Regions from separate parts of the Xylanivirga thermophila genome, predicted to be linked through region 1. Evidence: riboswitches for the same ligand, from Rfam matches in the RefSeq annotation. Region 1 holds a riboswitch; the other holds the start of a gene.
The links. Region 1 has a riboswitch for cobalamin ahead of EJN67_RS04540 (ABC transporter substrate-binding protein). Riboswitches for the same ligand answer to the same signal wherever they lie in the genome.
Positions count from the first base shown of each region.

Region 2: another riboswitch for cobalamin. It lies ahead of EJN67_RS11405 (DUF4430 domain-containing protein); the one in region 1 lies ahead of EJN67_RS04540 (ABC transporter substrate-binding protein).

Region 1 covers NZ_RXHQ01000005.1:110,045-118,222, forward strand. Annotated here, with positions in the region: gene EJN67_RS04515 (AAA family ATPase) at 1-1,189, shown strand, start outside; gene EJN67_RS04520 (RNA polymerase sigma factor) at 1,571-2,122, shown strand; gene EJN67_RS04525 (anti-sigma factor family protein) at 2,138-2,974, shown strand; gene EJN67_RS04530 (hypothetical protein) at 3,002-3,406, shown strand; gene EJN67_RS04535 (hypothetical protein) at 3,542-4,414, shown strand; cobalamin riboswitch at 4,469-4,655, shown strand; gene EJN67_RS04540 (ABC transporter substrate-binding protein) at 4,759-5,733, shown strand; gene EJN67_RS04545 (FecCD family ABC transporter permease) at 5,751-6,776, shown strand; gene EJN67_RS04550 (ABC transporter ATP-binding protein) at 6,789-7,640, shown strand; gene EJN67_RS04555 (helix-turn-helix domain-containing protein) at 7,642-8,022, opposite strand.
Region 2 covers NZ_RXHQ01000030.1:5,352-13,529, reverse strand. Annotated here, with positions in the region: gene pulA (type I pullulanase) at 1-145, shown strand, start outside; gene cysK (cysteine synthase A) at 399-1,334, shown strand; partial or broken gene EJN67_RS11410 (GntT/GntP/DsdX family permease) at 1,440-1,624, shown strand; cobalamin riboswitch at 1,726-1,911, shown strand; gene EJN67_RS11405 (DUF4430 domain-containing protein) at 2,048-3,574, shown strand; gene EJN67_RS11400 (DUF4430 domain-containing protein) at 3,599-5,497, shown strand; gene EJN67_RS11395 (DUF4430 domain-containing protein) at 5,553-6,515, shown strand; gene EJN67_RS11390 (energy-coupling factor transporter transmembrane component T) at 6,517-7,437, shown strand; gene EJN67_RS11385 (ABC transporter ATP-binding protein) at 7,410-8,178, shown strand, end outside.

The sequences.
Region 1 (8,178 bases):
AAAGGATATGGATGGGGAGATAATTAAGCTAAAGACCCAAGATCATGATATAGATGTGGAAATAGCTAGACTAAAGGAAGGGCTAAAAGAACGGTCAAGGCTAGAAGGACAGTTGGTGCTTATGGAAAAATCCATAAATGAAGGTGATGAGGCAAAAAAAGCAATAGAAACCTTAAAGGCACAGCTTATGCCCATAAAATCATCTTTGAAGACAGGATCATATAGGGAAAAATTTAATGATGTATATGAAGATATATGTAAACAATTGGATTCAATAGAGTATGATAGGGATGGACATGTATCCATAAAGAATAGGATAAAAGAGCTCAAAGACATACCTGAGCTTTTTGAAGAGATCAAGGTGGCAAAGGTAAAGCTATCAGCCGATGGGGAAAGTAGAACAAGGATATTGGGTCTTATCGAAGATAGGGAGAATGATATAAGGGCTAGAGAGGATATAATAGACACACTGGAAAAGGCAGCAGCCGAATTGCCGGAGATTTCAAAGGATATTAAAAATTTTGACGGAGAGGTACAAAAACTAGAGGAACTGATATTGCAGGGTGAATCTAAAAAAGGTGCTCTAAATGAGAGACTTCTTCAGATACAGAGGGCAAAGGAAGAGCTTAAAGAAAAGAAAAGAATACAGGATAAATTATTGTATGATTTGGAAGTGTATAAGGCGCTCGTAAACATATATGGTAAAAAAGGCATACAGGCAGCTATAATAGAAAATGCCATACCAGAGTTGCAGGATGAAACCAATCGTATACTCTCAAAGATTACCGATGGTCGATTTACGGTGGAGTTTATAACACAGCGTGATACTTCAACAGGGAATATTCTAGAGACGCTGGATATAAAGATATCAGATGGCATGGAGACACGGAAGTATGAAACATATTCTGGTGGGGAGGAGTTCCGCATAAACTTTGCTATTCGCATAGCTCTAGCAAAGATGCTGGCTAGGCGGGCGGGGGCAAACCTGCGTATGCTCATATTGGATGAAGGCTTTGGCGTGCTAGATGAGGCAGGGCGGGAGCGGCTTGCCCAGGTTATAAATAGCATAAGCGATGAATTTGAAAAGATAATGGTAATAACCCATATACAGGATTTAAAGGATTACTTTCCTACACAGATAGAAGTATATATGACATCAGAGGGGTCAATGTTTAAAATAGTAGGATAGAATTAATGTAGTTTTAAACTGGGAAGGACAATTGTCTTTCCCATAAGTTTAACGTGGTTTTAAAAAATTTTTTGGATTCTTGTCCTCAAAGTAACAATTGAGACATTTATTATTATAGAGCTTTAGGCAATCGGGGCACACCGTAGAACTGCAATTGTTGCATATGGATATACCATTGGATTCAAAACTTTTGTTACATACTGAACAGACGTCTAACATATTTATCTTCCTTTCATTAATTTAAAATTAGGTGCGCTGATAGTAGTTTTACCTTTTATGCTATAAAAATGCGCATAAAAGACTATATATTTTATGCACAATAGTGTGTAAGTTTATGGTATAATGATCTAAATGTAAAAACTTTTAGTAAGGGGGGCGGACATGGCTACAGAAGTGCAACTCATACAGGAAGCCCAAAACGGTGACATATCTGCATTTGAAGAACTGGTTAATTTATACCAGAAAAAAATATATAACTATTGTTACCGTATGGCTAACAATGAACATGATGCAGAGGATCTTACACAAGAAGTCTTTATGAAGGTATATAGAAGTCTTAGAACATTTAAGGGTAATAGTCACTTTTCAACATGGATTTATAGAATAGCACATAATACATGTATAGATAAATACAGATCTTTAAAAGCCTATAATGTAGTTACACTGGATGGGGAAGACGATCGGGTGAGGGGTATATCTTCTAGTGATCCGCTACCTGATGAACAGGTGGTAAACAAGGAGCATATGGAGATGCTGGAAGAGTGTATTGCCCATTTAAAACCGGATTATAGATCTGTAATCATACTGAGGGATGTACAAAACTACAGTTATCAGGATATAGCTGTTATATTAAATATGCCTTTAGGGACGGTTAAATCTCTTATAAGCCGTGCCAGGCAAGCCCTTAGACAAGAACTTAAGGCTAGGCTGTGAAAGGGGTGATTGTGTATGCAATGTAAAGAAGCAAGGATGCTTATAAGTCCATATATAGATGGCATGTTAAGGAAGGGAGAACAGGAGCTCTTTGAAAAGCATATAGAGACCTGTGGGGCGTGCAGAAAAGAGTTAGAGGATATAAAAGATGTAGTAGCAGAGATAGGAGAATTGCCAGAGCGAGAGTTACCCCAAGGTTTTGAGGATGTATTGCATGACCGGATTTTAAGGGAGGCTGAGATACAAAAAGCCTTCGATGAATGGGATAATCTGGAGGGATCTTTGCAGCCAGAAGGAGAAGATCACAGCAGAAGAAATATACGGGATATTATAAAATGGATAGGATATGCAGCTGCTGTAGTAGCCGTAGCTTTTTCCATAAAGGCCTTTAGCGGTTCATTAAATAATACTAAGAAGAACATGGTTGCTAGAGATGAAACAGCTCAGCAGGAGAATAAGGATATGTTTGCTGCAGAATCGTCTAAGGCAGATAGGGGAACTGACGATGCCGTTAGTAATGATGTCGCTGATGGAAAACTAAAAGCTGATGATAATGGGTTTGTTAAAGAAGATGCAATGGAGAATGAAGAAAAGGCCGAAGATAAATATATAAGAACAGATAAGGTCAACTTGAAGGTAGAAGATGTATGTGTCACCCCTAATTCCCTTGAAATAGCTGTGGCGAAGTATGATATAGATGTAGTGGAGACGTATAATAATGGAATAAAGGTAAAGGTATCAGATAAAAAGGACAGGGAAAACTTGTACCAGGCCATTAATATGCAGGGTATAATAGAGGATATGGGAGAAGATACGGATTCTCAATATGTAACAATTATTATAAAAAAATGAGATGTTTTTGACAGGAGTTAATTTTATATGCGTAAAAAAATAGTAATTATTTCTTTAGCCATAGTTTTGGTTGTAGCAGGATGGGCAGTATATGAGCTACTTGCAGACCATTCTGATATGTGGAATACACAAAAGATACTGGTAACGGTAAAAAATACTGGGCAGGTAAAGGAAATAGATGATAAGGAAACTATAAAAAAAATAGTCCGTGTGGTACTTGACAGGGAACAGCCGGGAGATATGGATATGCTAGATGAATTGGTAGATAGACCATATACCTATTCATTGGAGTTTTTTACTCAGAATGAGGGTTATGGCCCCCTTTTATGTTATAAGGATATAAAAATATGTCAATTTGAGGAGGATACACTGGGCTATTATATAGAGGTTTCAGATGATTTTTTTAAATTGATAGAAGATTATATGAAATAGATACAAAAAATGCATCGCCATGGTATACGATATGGTGATGCATTTTTTTATATATTAATTTTTCAAACTTATGGTATAAGTGGTAAAAGTATAGTGAATAATATATGTATAGTTTATAAGATGGGAGGAATATACATGGCAAGCAAACAGCTTATAGAGCTTATGAAACAGGAAGTTGATAGTGTCAGGGAGTCTAGATTACCAATGGTAAAGGCATTTGAAAGCATAGCAAAAAAGACTGGATTGAAACCTAATACCGTTCGTAACTATTATTACAGATATATATATGATAAACAGGATAAAAATATAGGCATACCTGCAGGAAGGAGTTTTACTCCACAAGAAGTGGATGATCTAATGATAAGTATGCTGGTGGCTCAAGGGCATGGTCAATCGGTGCGTGGATGTGCCAATCAGTTAAGTGGAGGTGATCCAAAGCTTCTCATACGCCTTCAAAACAAATATAGAAATGTTATTGCTAGTAAAAGGGAATATGTAAATGAACTTATGGCTAAGATGCAGGCTGAAGGTATGACATTTTATAATCCGTATACAAAGCAGTATATAAATGGTAATAGTTCTTTGGAGCAATGGGATAGTGATGATATATTGGACAGCATCAGTAGATTTGTATCCAATATACAGAAGATAAACAATTCATCTTTGTATAGTCTGATTAATGGATTAAAAAATTTAAGCCAGATGGCATTGGATGGTATGGATTATGGGCGTGAGCAATACCAAAAACGTCTTTCTGTGCTAGAACAGGATATAAAAGAAAGGGATAAAAAAATATATGAGATTAACAACCAAATATTAATCTATAAAACTCAACTAGATGAACAAAGACATAAAACAAATAGGCTAATATCCATGTTTAGACAGCTTATTGCCATAAATAGGAGGTTTTTGGATCTATCAAGTACTGGTAAAATTTCAGAGTTAAATGAATATATATCTGAATTGGGAGATTATATAGAAAGCTATAAACTAGCAGAAGAAGAATAAAAATAGGAAAATGTGCATTGATTGGGCATACCCTAGATGGTATAATGTACCTATATATAGCAAAGATCATAAGGTTTCAAGCATTGCTTGAATTAAAAGGGAAAGCGGTGAAAATCCGCTACAGCCCCCGCTACTGTGAATGGTGATGTATAGACATGTACCACTGGCCATATAAGGCTGGGAAGGTGTCGGTTACAGATGAACCATAAGTCAGGAGACCTGCCTATGGTTATGTTATTATTCCTTCGGAGGGAAGGATTGGATACATATATGGGTAAAAGCACTCCAGTCCTTTTGGGTTGGAGTTTTTTTATTGTATAAATTTTATAAAGGAGCCTATGAGTATGTTAAGAAAGATTAACCTAAGGTATATTATACCTATTTTAGCTATTACCTTTATTATGTTTAGTATAGTTGCTTGCAGTAGTGGAGATGCTAATATATCTAAAAAGGATGATAATGTTAGGATAGGGGAAGAAGCTAATGGGCAAAAAGTATCATATCCATTTGAATATACCGATGTGGTGGATAGAAAAGTGACTATAGAAAAGCAACCAGAAAGGATAGTATCCTTATCCCCTAGCAACACGGAGATATTGTGTGCATTAGGTCTTGGGGATAAGCTAGTGGGGGTTACAGACTATTGTGATTATCCAGCGGAGGTCCTATCAAAAGAAAAGGTAGGAGATTATAGTCAGCCTAATATAGAAAAAATAGTAGCATTACAGCCTGATATGGTATTTGCAAATAATGGCATGCAACATGAAATAATATACAAACTGGAGGAGGCCAACATACAGGTTGTTGTATTTGGTGGGGATACCTTTGAGGGGGTATATAGATCTATACTGGATGCAGGTAAGATTACAAACACACAAAAAACGGCCAGTGAAATAGTAAATAATATGAAAAATAGAGTTGATGAAGTACAGAAAAAGCTCAAAGGTGTAGAAAAGAGGAGCTGTTATTTTATAGTAACCTTTGGCGATAGTGGTAATTGGACTGCAGGACCTGGAAGCTTTATAGACGAGATGATAAATAAGGCAGGTGGGGAAAATATAGCAGGCGATACAGAATCCGCTTGGGCGGAATATTCTATAGAAAAGCTTGTAGAAAAAAAACCTCAGGTTATACTGATGTCAAAGGCGGCAGGAGATGTGGAAGAATTAAAAAATACTTCAGGTTATAAGGAGTTAACAGCTGTAAAGGAAGGAAATGTAAAACTTTTGGATGATAATCTTGTAAGTAGGCCAGGGCCTAGACTGGTTGATGGTCTGGAAGAAATAGCAAAGGCAATTCATCCTGAAATTTTTAAATAGCTATGGAGAAGAGAAATATGTCGTTTATAGAGAATAAAAGGAAATACAGGATAGGGATTTTGATCCTTCTAATAGTACTCTTTGTAGTTATAATATTTAGTTGTTCAGTTGGAGCTGCAGATATTGCAATAGCCGATGCTGTACGAATAATATTTAAACCGTATAAATATAAGGGCGCTATGCACAGTGTTATATGGAATATAAGGATGCCCAGGGTTTTATTATCCGTACTGGTAGGCTCGTCACTGTCTGTGGCGGGAGTGGCATATCAAGGGCTATTTAGGAATCCTATGGCAGAGCCATATATACTTGGAATATCGGCGGGAGCTGCCTTTGGTGGTACACTTAGCATTGTCCTTGGAATAACAAATATTATAGGAATAGGTGGTACTAGTGCAATGTCCTTTTTAGGTGCTGTAGGGACAACTTTTTTGGTCTATAATCTAGGTAGCCATAAGAATAGAATATCTATGACATATCTATTGTTATCAGGTATTGCCATAAGCTCCCTTCTATCTGCTTTAATATCACTTATAATGATATTTAACAGGGAAAAGCTTAATAATATTATTATGTGGACTATGGGTAGTTTTACAAGCGCCAATTGGAGCAAGGTTATTGTAGCTTTAATATCTACATTTATAGGGGCGTCAGGTATATATTATTTTGCTAAGGATTTAAATCTAATGCTTTTTGGGGAAGAAAATGCGCAAAACCTTGGTATAAATATTGAAAAAACTAAAAAGATACTGCTAATTTTAGCTTCCCTAATTTCGGCTATTGCCGTATCTGTAAGCGGTATAATAGGCTTTGTAGGACTTATAGTTCCCCATGCAATTCGTCTAATTGCAGGGCCGGATCACAGGGTATTAATACCATGTTCAGTATTGGCTGGTGGCATATTTCTTGCCATAAGTGATACCTTGGCGAGGATACTGGCAATACCGATGGAAATTCCTGTTGGAGCAATAACGGCAGTATTTGGAGCGCCATTTTTCATATATCTACTAATAAAAAGCAAAAGATCGTCTGCTAGTATATAGGAGGCAAGTAATATGGGAGCTATTGAGATTAGAAACTTAAGCTGGAACTTTGAAAATAAAAGTATTTTAAAAAATATCTACTTAAATCTTGAAAAAGGCGAGTTTACCAGCATTTTAGGACCAAATGGTTCTGGAAAAACTACGCTCCTAAGGACCATATCTACCTGGTTAAAGCCTAGAAAGGGAACTATATATTTAGAAGGCAAAGATGTGCTGTCGTTTAGCAGCAAGGAGTTATCAAAGCATATGGCCTTTGTTCCTCAAAATACTAATATAGATTTTGAGTTTTCTGCACTAGATATTGTACTTATGGGTAGATGGACACATCTGAAAAATTTGGAAAATGAGAGTCTCGAAGATTTAGAAATAGCAAGGGAAGCTATGAATATTACAAATACATGGGAGTTCAGAGATAGAATAATAAACACGTTAAGTGGAGGTGAACGACAAAGGGTAATAATAGCTAGAGCCTTAGCAACACAGGCAAAAATACTGATCATGGATGAACCTGTATCCAATCTTGATATATATCATCAAATGGAAATATTAAGTATTATAAAATCCTTACAGCACGATAAAAAACTAACCGTTGTTACAGTGCTCCATGATGTAAATTTGGCCAGCCAGTACAGCGATAAAATAGTTTTTATGAAGGATGGATTTATAAAAAGCTATGGGGTTCCAGAAAAGGTATTGACCAGAGAGAATATAAATGATGTATATGATATAGATGTGTATATGACTAGACATCCTGTTATGGACTGTCCTTATGTTATTCCCTTGTGTACAAACAAAAAACAAGACACAGATAATGGAAAAATAATTATGTTTGACAGTATAAAAAACTTAAGAAATGGCAAATAAACTACTTACCATTTCTTTTATAGAGCTTCCTACGAGCTTCTAACCCCTGAAGGAAAGTAAAGAGTAGTTCTTCCTCTTCTTCATATAATTGTTCCATTTTTTTTAGGATGAGAGCACATTGAAGTCCTATTGTATTTTCTAGTTGATCGGATTCTCTTATGGATATAGCTTTTTTAGAAGGTTTATACCCTATTAAGTAATCTATGCTTACATCGTATATTTCTGCAAATGCTTTTAACATATCTACATCTGGAGTGCGTTCATTTCTTTCATAATTGGAAAGGGATGCATTGGTAATTCCTAAAAGTTTTGCTGCTTGTATCTGAGTCCATCCCTTTTCTTCACGTAACATGCGAAGTCTTTCTCCTAGTAATCTATCCATTGCTACCATCCATTTCTATTTATATATTTTAATTTTACCATGGGGGAAAAAAATATCCTTTGTTTTAAACAAAATGAATATAGAGGCTTGATTTTAACTTAATGTTTATCTATAATAGGGGAAGGTCAATCAACAATAAAAATTAAGCATACATAA
Region 2 (8,178 bases), on a different contig from region 1:
AAATAACGATCTAAGGGATGATGGAAGTATAAACGATAGCTTTGACAAATGGGCAAAGGATGGAGCATTTGCCGGTACAAGAGGAGATAAAAGAAGAACAGAGGCAATACGTATAAGAATATTAAAGGAAGAGATAAAAGGGTAATAGGTAATTTGGCATATTGAAAAATGAAAAACCCGTAATTGATCTTCATGGTTGATTACGGGTCTTTCTATTGTGCTAGAAGAAAAAATAGTAGTATCTCTATTACCATTAGAATTATCTATTGACATTATAAGAGTTATATCATAAAATACAACTAAACTACTAGGAATACTAGGGAATGTATTTTTGATATAATCCCTAGTGAAACAGTAGGATAACTACATAATATAAAAATAGTATGGAGGTTGTTGAAATGTCAAAAATCGCAGAAAATCTAACAGATCTTATAGGAGATACACCCCTTTTGGAACTGTCAAACTATAATAGAAAAAATGCATTGTCAGCAAGGATAATTGGAAAACTTGAATATTTTAACCCTGCCGGCAGTGTAAAGGATAGGATAGGCTATGCCATGATAAAGGATGCAGAGGAGAGGGGCCTACTCAAAGGGGATAGCATTATAATAGAGCCTACAAGTGGTAATACGGGTATAGCACTAGCTTTTGTGGCAGCGTCAAAGGGATACAAAATAATACTTGTAATGCCAGATACCATGAGTATAGAACGGAGAAAACTATTAAAGGCATATGGAGCCGAACTAGTTTTAACCCCTGGTGCTGAAGGTATGAAGGGTGCGATTAAAAAGGCAGAGGAATTGGCTTCAAAAACTCCGAATGCATTTATACCGGCTCAATTTTCAAATCCTGCTAATCCACAAATCCATAGACAAACTACTGCCGAAGAGATATGGAGAGATACTGATGGTAAAGTAGATATATTTGTAGGTGGTGTTGGCACAGGTGGTACCATAACCGGAGTAGGCGAAGTTCTCAAAGCCAAAAATCCAAATATAAAGATTGTAGCGGTAGAACCTAAAGACTCTCCAGTATTATCCGGTGGCAATCCTGGTCCCCATAAGATACAGGGTATTGGAGCAGGTTTCATACCCGATGTATTAAATACAAGCATCATAGATGAGGTGTTTACGGTGGAGAATGGGCAGGCCTTTGATACGGTAAAGGCTTTAGCGCATACCGAAGGCTTATTGGTAGGTATATCATCTGGTGCAGCTGTATTTGCAGCTACTGAGATTGGTAAGAGGCGGGAGAATGTAGGTAAAAGTATAGTAGCTTTACTTCCTGATAACGGTGAGAGATATTTATCTACTGCACTTTTCCAAGAAAATTAAATTGAAATAAAAAATATAAGATAATATATGATAATAATTTTTTAGCAAGCATAAATGAAACTGCAGGTCTTCATAAGTCTGCTCATAGTGAGCATGGATCCTGCATTGCTGGTTATTGCCATTGCATCTGGTGCTACTGTACTTTCCCACGTAAACGATAGTGGATTCTGGCTAGTAAATAGGTACTTTGGTATACCGGAAAAGGATACATTAAGCTCCTGGATGGTTATGAAAACATACTTGGTGTGGTAGGCGTATTAGTAACATTAATAATAAGTATATTTGTATAAAACCGTAATTGAGAAAGTCCGTAATTGATCTTTATGATTGATTATGGCTTTTCTAAATTTTGTGGGTTCTTTTCATCTAACTTATGATATAATAGTCTATACAATAAAATAAGGTATGAGGTGTCCGGTGTTCGGGCCGGATGAAAAGGGAAAGCGGTGAAAAGCCGCTACAGCCCCCGCTACTGTAAATGGGGATTAAAAGGCATATATGCCACTGGGTATACTGGGAAGGCAGCCTTTAAAGATGATCCATGAGTCAGGAGACCTGCCTTATACTGTGATTTACGTTTCCTTCGGAGGGAAGGAAGGGTGACTTTTTTCATAGCAAAGCTATGTCTATTTAAGCTGCGCATAAAAGCTCTCTTTCTAAGGAAGGAGGGCTTTTTATATTTCTAAAAGACTAAAGGGGAGGGGGAGGTGAGATTGAGAATAGGTATAAAGAAGTTATCTAAAATCATATGCCTTATAACTATTTTATGCATTGTATTTTCATCCTGCACATTTGATCGTTCCAAAGAAGTGCCTGAGGCTCCGATCGAAGAATCGGATGTTATCCACACAGAATACGAAAAGGAATTTATAGAAAAATTCTATAAGGAAAAGGACATAGATTCATGGTGGAAAATAGTAGCCATAAAGGCTGCAGGAGGGGATATACCTTCTGATTCTAAGGATATGCTGGATAAAAAAAGCGCTTCCATCAATGCACAAAGTCAGGCTACCGATTATGCTGGATGTATTCTAGGATACCTATGCATGGAAAATGATCCTACCGATCTATTGATCGAGCTGGCTAAAAAGCAGCAGGATGATGGCTCTTTTGGTCCTATAAATGCCCATATATGGTCAATGATTGCCTTGGATACGGCAGCATATACATATGATACAGATAAAGCTATTACATATATTTTATCTAAGCAAAATGAAGATGGTGGGTATGCCTTTGAGGGTTCAAGCGATCCGGATATGACTGGGATGGCTATGATAGCCTTGTCAAACCATAGGGATAGGGCTGGAGTAGAAGAAGCCATAGATAGGGCAATATCTTACTTAAAAGCTGTTCAGCTACCTGAAGGAGGTTTTGAATCCCTAGGTAGTGAAAATTCAAACAGCATATCTACAGTAATATCAGGGTTGATAGCAGCAGGCGAGGATATTAACTCTTCTAGTTGGATCAAAAATGGCAATACCATGTTAGATGCCCTTATGAGATTTAGACTAGATGATGGTTCGTTTTCATATCTGCTAAAGCCTAAAAAATATAGTCAAATGGCTACATACCAAAGCTTTATTGCCATATTTGATATACAAAATGGTGAATCCATATGGCAGAGTCTAGGGCATGAATGGGAGCAAAATAGTGTTGCAAGAGATGATGCCGAGGATGAAAAAGATGAAAATATTGAGTCTGTAAAGGTAGAGGAAAAAGCCCATAAAGATAAAAGCCACATGGAGGTTCAAAAGGCAGAGAAATCAAACAAGGTTGCCTCTCAGAAAAAAGAAGAGCCACAGTTACATGCGGATGATGCTAAAGAGGATGGAAATGCAGAAAAGTTAAAAAAAGAAGAAGTACCGAAAAAAGTTGTAGAACCTCCGAAAGAGCAAAAGATACAAGAAAAAACAGAGGAAAAAATAGGTGTACATGTGAAGGTAATAGGTTATGGTGGCAAGGTATTCTTTGATGATGAGGTAGAGCTCAAAAAAGATGAGGCAAATGGTTTTAGTGCCCTTAAGGCTACTAAACTCCCCTATAAATCAGCATATGGGGATAGTTATATTTCATCCATAAATGGGGAGGCGGAATTTGAGCATGGAGATCTTTCAGGATGGAAGTTTAAGATAAATGCTAAAATCCCAAATATGCCCGCAATAGACTGTGAACTCTCTAAAGGAGACAGGGTGGAATGGTGGTATGCACTGACTGCAGAATCCACTGGACCTGGAGAATAGATATAAAATAGGAGGTAATTTATCATGATGCAAAACAGAAAAAGAATATTGTCCCTTGTGCTGGTATTGGCACTTATGCTGTCATTATTTCCGGCAACAGGTATGGGAAAGGCGTATGCGCAGGATGCGAAAGCTGTTAAGGTGGGTGTACGAATAGAGTCTTTTGACAGAAACATCATACCTTACACCGAGATGGAGGTGGATAATTTTGACCTGGATGAGTATGGCTATGGTGAGGTAAAGGCAGAAGATGGGCCGGTAGTACTCCATGCTGTTGTAAAAGCCATTGAGTCTGTAGGGAAGGATGCAAAGGATAAAAAGGTATTAGATGCAGGCAAAGGCGATTTTATAACTACCATAGACGGTGTATCCATGGGCAGCACTGGTACAGGTATGGATGGCTGGATGTACTATGTAAACGATGAAATGCCGCCGGTTGGTATAAACGAATATTCCCTTAAGGATAATGATAGGATAACTGTAGTATTTGTTGAAAACTATAATGCAGCCTATACATGGTTTGATAAAACCTATGTAAAGTCAGGTACAGGAGATGAGATTGCCCTTACATTAAATGGTTTATCGTATGATATGGATGAACAGAAGATGAAGACAAGCCCGATTTCAGATGCAAGCATACTTGTAAATGGCAAAGAGCTTGTACTTGATGGTAAAAAGGTTAGGACGGATAAGGATGGCAAGGCAGTATTTAAGCTAGATGAGTTAGGAGAGTATGATATATCCGCCCAGAAGTTTGATGAGGATGGCAAGGTCAGGATCATATCAAGACCCTATTGTAAAGTTCAAATAGAGGGCTCTTCAAAGGGGCCGGTTCCCGTTAAGAAACATGTATCCCTTGATAAGACATTGAACAAAACCAAAGCATACTATAAAAATAATAAGACTGAGCTATCTTCCTGGTGGGATATGGTGGCAGTCTATTCATCAGGCGAGGATATAAAAAAGGCACCATGGAAATTGCCGGAATGGAAGAGCGAGGATATAAAATCAGATGCTGCTGCAGGTAGCTATGCAGGATATATACTAGGGCTTATGGCAAAGGGCGAGGATCCTTACAATGTATGGAGCAGAGATCTGGTGGGAGAATTGGTGGAAAAACAGAAAGACAATGGTGCATTTGATAAAATAAGCGGACATATATGGGCTATGATAGCACTGGATGCAGCAGGTGCAGATTATGACAAGGCGGGAGCTATAGATTATCTTATAAAACAGCAGAAAAATGATGGAGGATATGCGTGGGGTGAAGATAATACGCCTGAGGCAGCAGGGGATCCGGATATGACAGGTATGGCACTTGTTGCCCTTTCAAATCATAGGGAAGTTAAAGGTGTAGAAGGGACAATAAAAAAGGCATTGGATTATCTAAAGGAAACTCAGTTGCCTACAGGGGGTTTTGCATCTTGGGGTAATGACAATGCAAACAGCGTAGCTACCGTTATATCAGGCCTTGTTGCGGTAGGAGAGGATGTATTATCCGATGCATGGATAAAAGACAGCAATACCATGTTAGATGCATTGGCAAGATTTATGCTGGATGATGGTGCTTTTTCCTATGTGCTAGATCCTAAAAAATCAAACGGAATGGCCACATCTCAGGCATTTATCGCCCTTAATGACTTAAAAAATGGCAAAACGGTATGGAATAGCTTAGGCATTACTAAGTCAGTACCAAAAGGGGATAAAGACCTAGATAAGGATCAGGATAAGGTGGAAGATAAAAAGACCGAAAAGGTAAATGAGGATATAAATACAGATGCAAATCAAAAGGATAAAACAGGGACTAAGAGTCCTAAGACGGGAGATAAGGGCATATATCTATATATGCTATTGGCAGTAATGTCTGCAGCTATATTAATGTATCCAATTTATGGTAAGAAGAGGAAAATGTCTACAAGATAAAATAATAGGGGTACCTTTTGGTGCCCCTTGTTTATAATGTGAGAAGGGAATGAAGATGAAAAAAGCAAAGAGAATTTGTCTGATCCTTATTCTTATATTATGCATGACTATTTTAGGATGTTCATACAATGGGTCAAATTACAATCATATGGAAGTTAACTTGCGGGTTACTCAAAACTTTGGTGAAGAGGTAATATTCGATGAATCGGTAAAGCTGGATAAGGATTCATCGGCCCTTGATGTATTAATGGACAATCTAGAAGTTGAGGTTGCATATGGTGGCGGTTTTGTAAATGCCATAGAGGGGTTAAAATCGGGCTTTACAGGCGCAAAGGAAAAGGATAGGCAAAAGAATGATTGGTTTTATTTTATAAACGGCATAATGTCAAATACAGGCGCGGGGGAATATATGCTAAAATCAGGAGATGTAATATGGTGGGATTACCATTCGTGGGATGATACCACATTTACCCCTGCAGTGTGTGGATGTTTTCCCCAACCTTTTATAAACGGATTTGGAGACGAGGATCCTAAGGTTACCATCTTATACGGTGATGCATTTAAGGCGGAGGCCTTAGAGCTAAAGAATTACCTGGAAAAACAAGGCGGCAAGGATATAGGGCTAAAGGCATATGAAGCAGGGGATTTAAATGTGGATGACAATATGTACATCGTAATAGATACGGTAAGCAGTATTATGTCCAAAGCTTACTGGCAGGGTATAATGAAGAACAGACAAAAGACCGGGTGGTTTGCTGAAATAGGTGAACAGGGCATTACAGGATATGATATATCAGAGTCTAATAAAAAGATATATAAAAAAGATGCAGGTGCAGTTTTAGTGTCCGGTCAGGGAATGGGTGCAAACCCTGTGTGGCTCTTTACCGCAATGGACGGGAATGTATTAAAAAATATCATAGAAGATGTTATAGATAAGCCTGAGAAGTTAAAAAATAAGGCGGGAGCCATATATTATGATGGCGACTTTATAGCACTTCCTCTCAAGCAGGAAGGGTAATATGTTTATATTTAAGCCGGGAGATTTCTTTTTTCAAAAGATACATCCTATAGCACTTATCATATATATCCTGACACTGTTTTCCATAACGATCATATCCAATCATCCGGTTATATTATGCACTGTCCTCATAATAACAGTGTTGTCTGTCATATCTGTAGGTGCAGTGGGTGATATAAAGGATAGTTTTGCCTTTATATTAAGGATGACCCTCATCTTTATCATCATAAACTGCCTTACAAATAAAAATGGCAGGACCATCATATGGCGTGGGCCTAATATACCCGTATTTGGAAGGTTACAGATATCACTTGAAGCCTTAATATATGCATTGATGATGGGTATAAGATTATCAGGTGTTTTATCTGTCTTTATACTCCAGAATAAATCAATGAATCCAGATGCCCTATTATCATACATGGCTTTGATTTTTCCAAGGTCCGCCCTTTTAGTGTCCATGACTACCAAAACTATACCCTACTTGGCACAGCTGTCAAATAGGGTAGGTGAGGTCATGTCGGTTATGGGACTCGATATAGATGGTAAGGGATATAAAGGCACCGTAAAAAATAGGTTACCTATTATAAAGGTGATCTTTATGTCATCCATAGAGGATAGCTTATCAATTGCGGAGAGCATACAGGCGCGGGGCTACGGCAGTGGCGGAAGAAGCCGATATTTTACATACAGGTGGAGGATGCGGGATACTGTAGTTTTAGCCTCCTCCATATGGGCGATTATAAGCTTTATTATACTGGCAAGGAGTGGAGGGATTTTTTATAGGTATTATCCACGCCTTGGTAAAATAGTTTCATTTAAACAGAATATACATGTCTATATAAATCTATTGATAGGGCTGTCTATACCGGCCTTTATGGGATGGGGGTGGAGATATTGCAGATATTTAAAATACAGAATTTAATATACTATTATCCGGAACGGGCCTATAGGGCACTTGATGATATAACTCTCTCCATAGATGAGGGGGAGTTTGTATTTTTAGCAGGGCGCTCGGGGTGTGGTAAGTCCACCCTTCTAAAGACCATGGCCGGTTTGTTGCCAGACTTTTACGGTGGCAGGATAGGAGGGAGTATAAGGTATAGGGATAGGGAGTTGAGGGAATGGGATAAATCTAAGTTGCCATGGGAGATAGGCATGGTGTTTCAAGATCCTGAAACACAGGTATGCATGACTGTGGTGGAACATGAGGTGGTCTTTGGCATGGAAAACCTAGGTGTGCCCCTAAACGAGATGAGGCAGAGGGCAGCTGAAAGTATGGCCATGCTTAACCTTACCACTATAAAGGATAGGAGCATTTTTGAAATATCAGGTGGTCAAAAGCAAAAGGTGGTTTTAGCAGGCGTCCTTGCAATGCATCCAAAGGTGCTCATATTGGATGAACCCACATCCCAATTAGATCCAATTGCTGCAAATGAGATTTTGGACTATATATATAGGCTGAATAGGGAATGGGGTATAACAGTAATACTCTCGGAGCAGCGCATAGAGAGGTGTTTTGATATGGCAGATAGGATGCTCGTAATGGATGGTGGCAGTATAGTGTTTGATGGTACTCCCAGAAGCGCTGTGGCGTGGCATGATGATAGGCTTAAATATTTTATGCCACCCGTATCTAATATATTTAGAGGGGCGAATATGGACT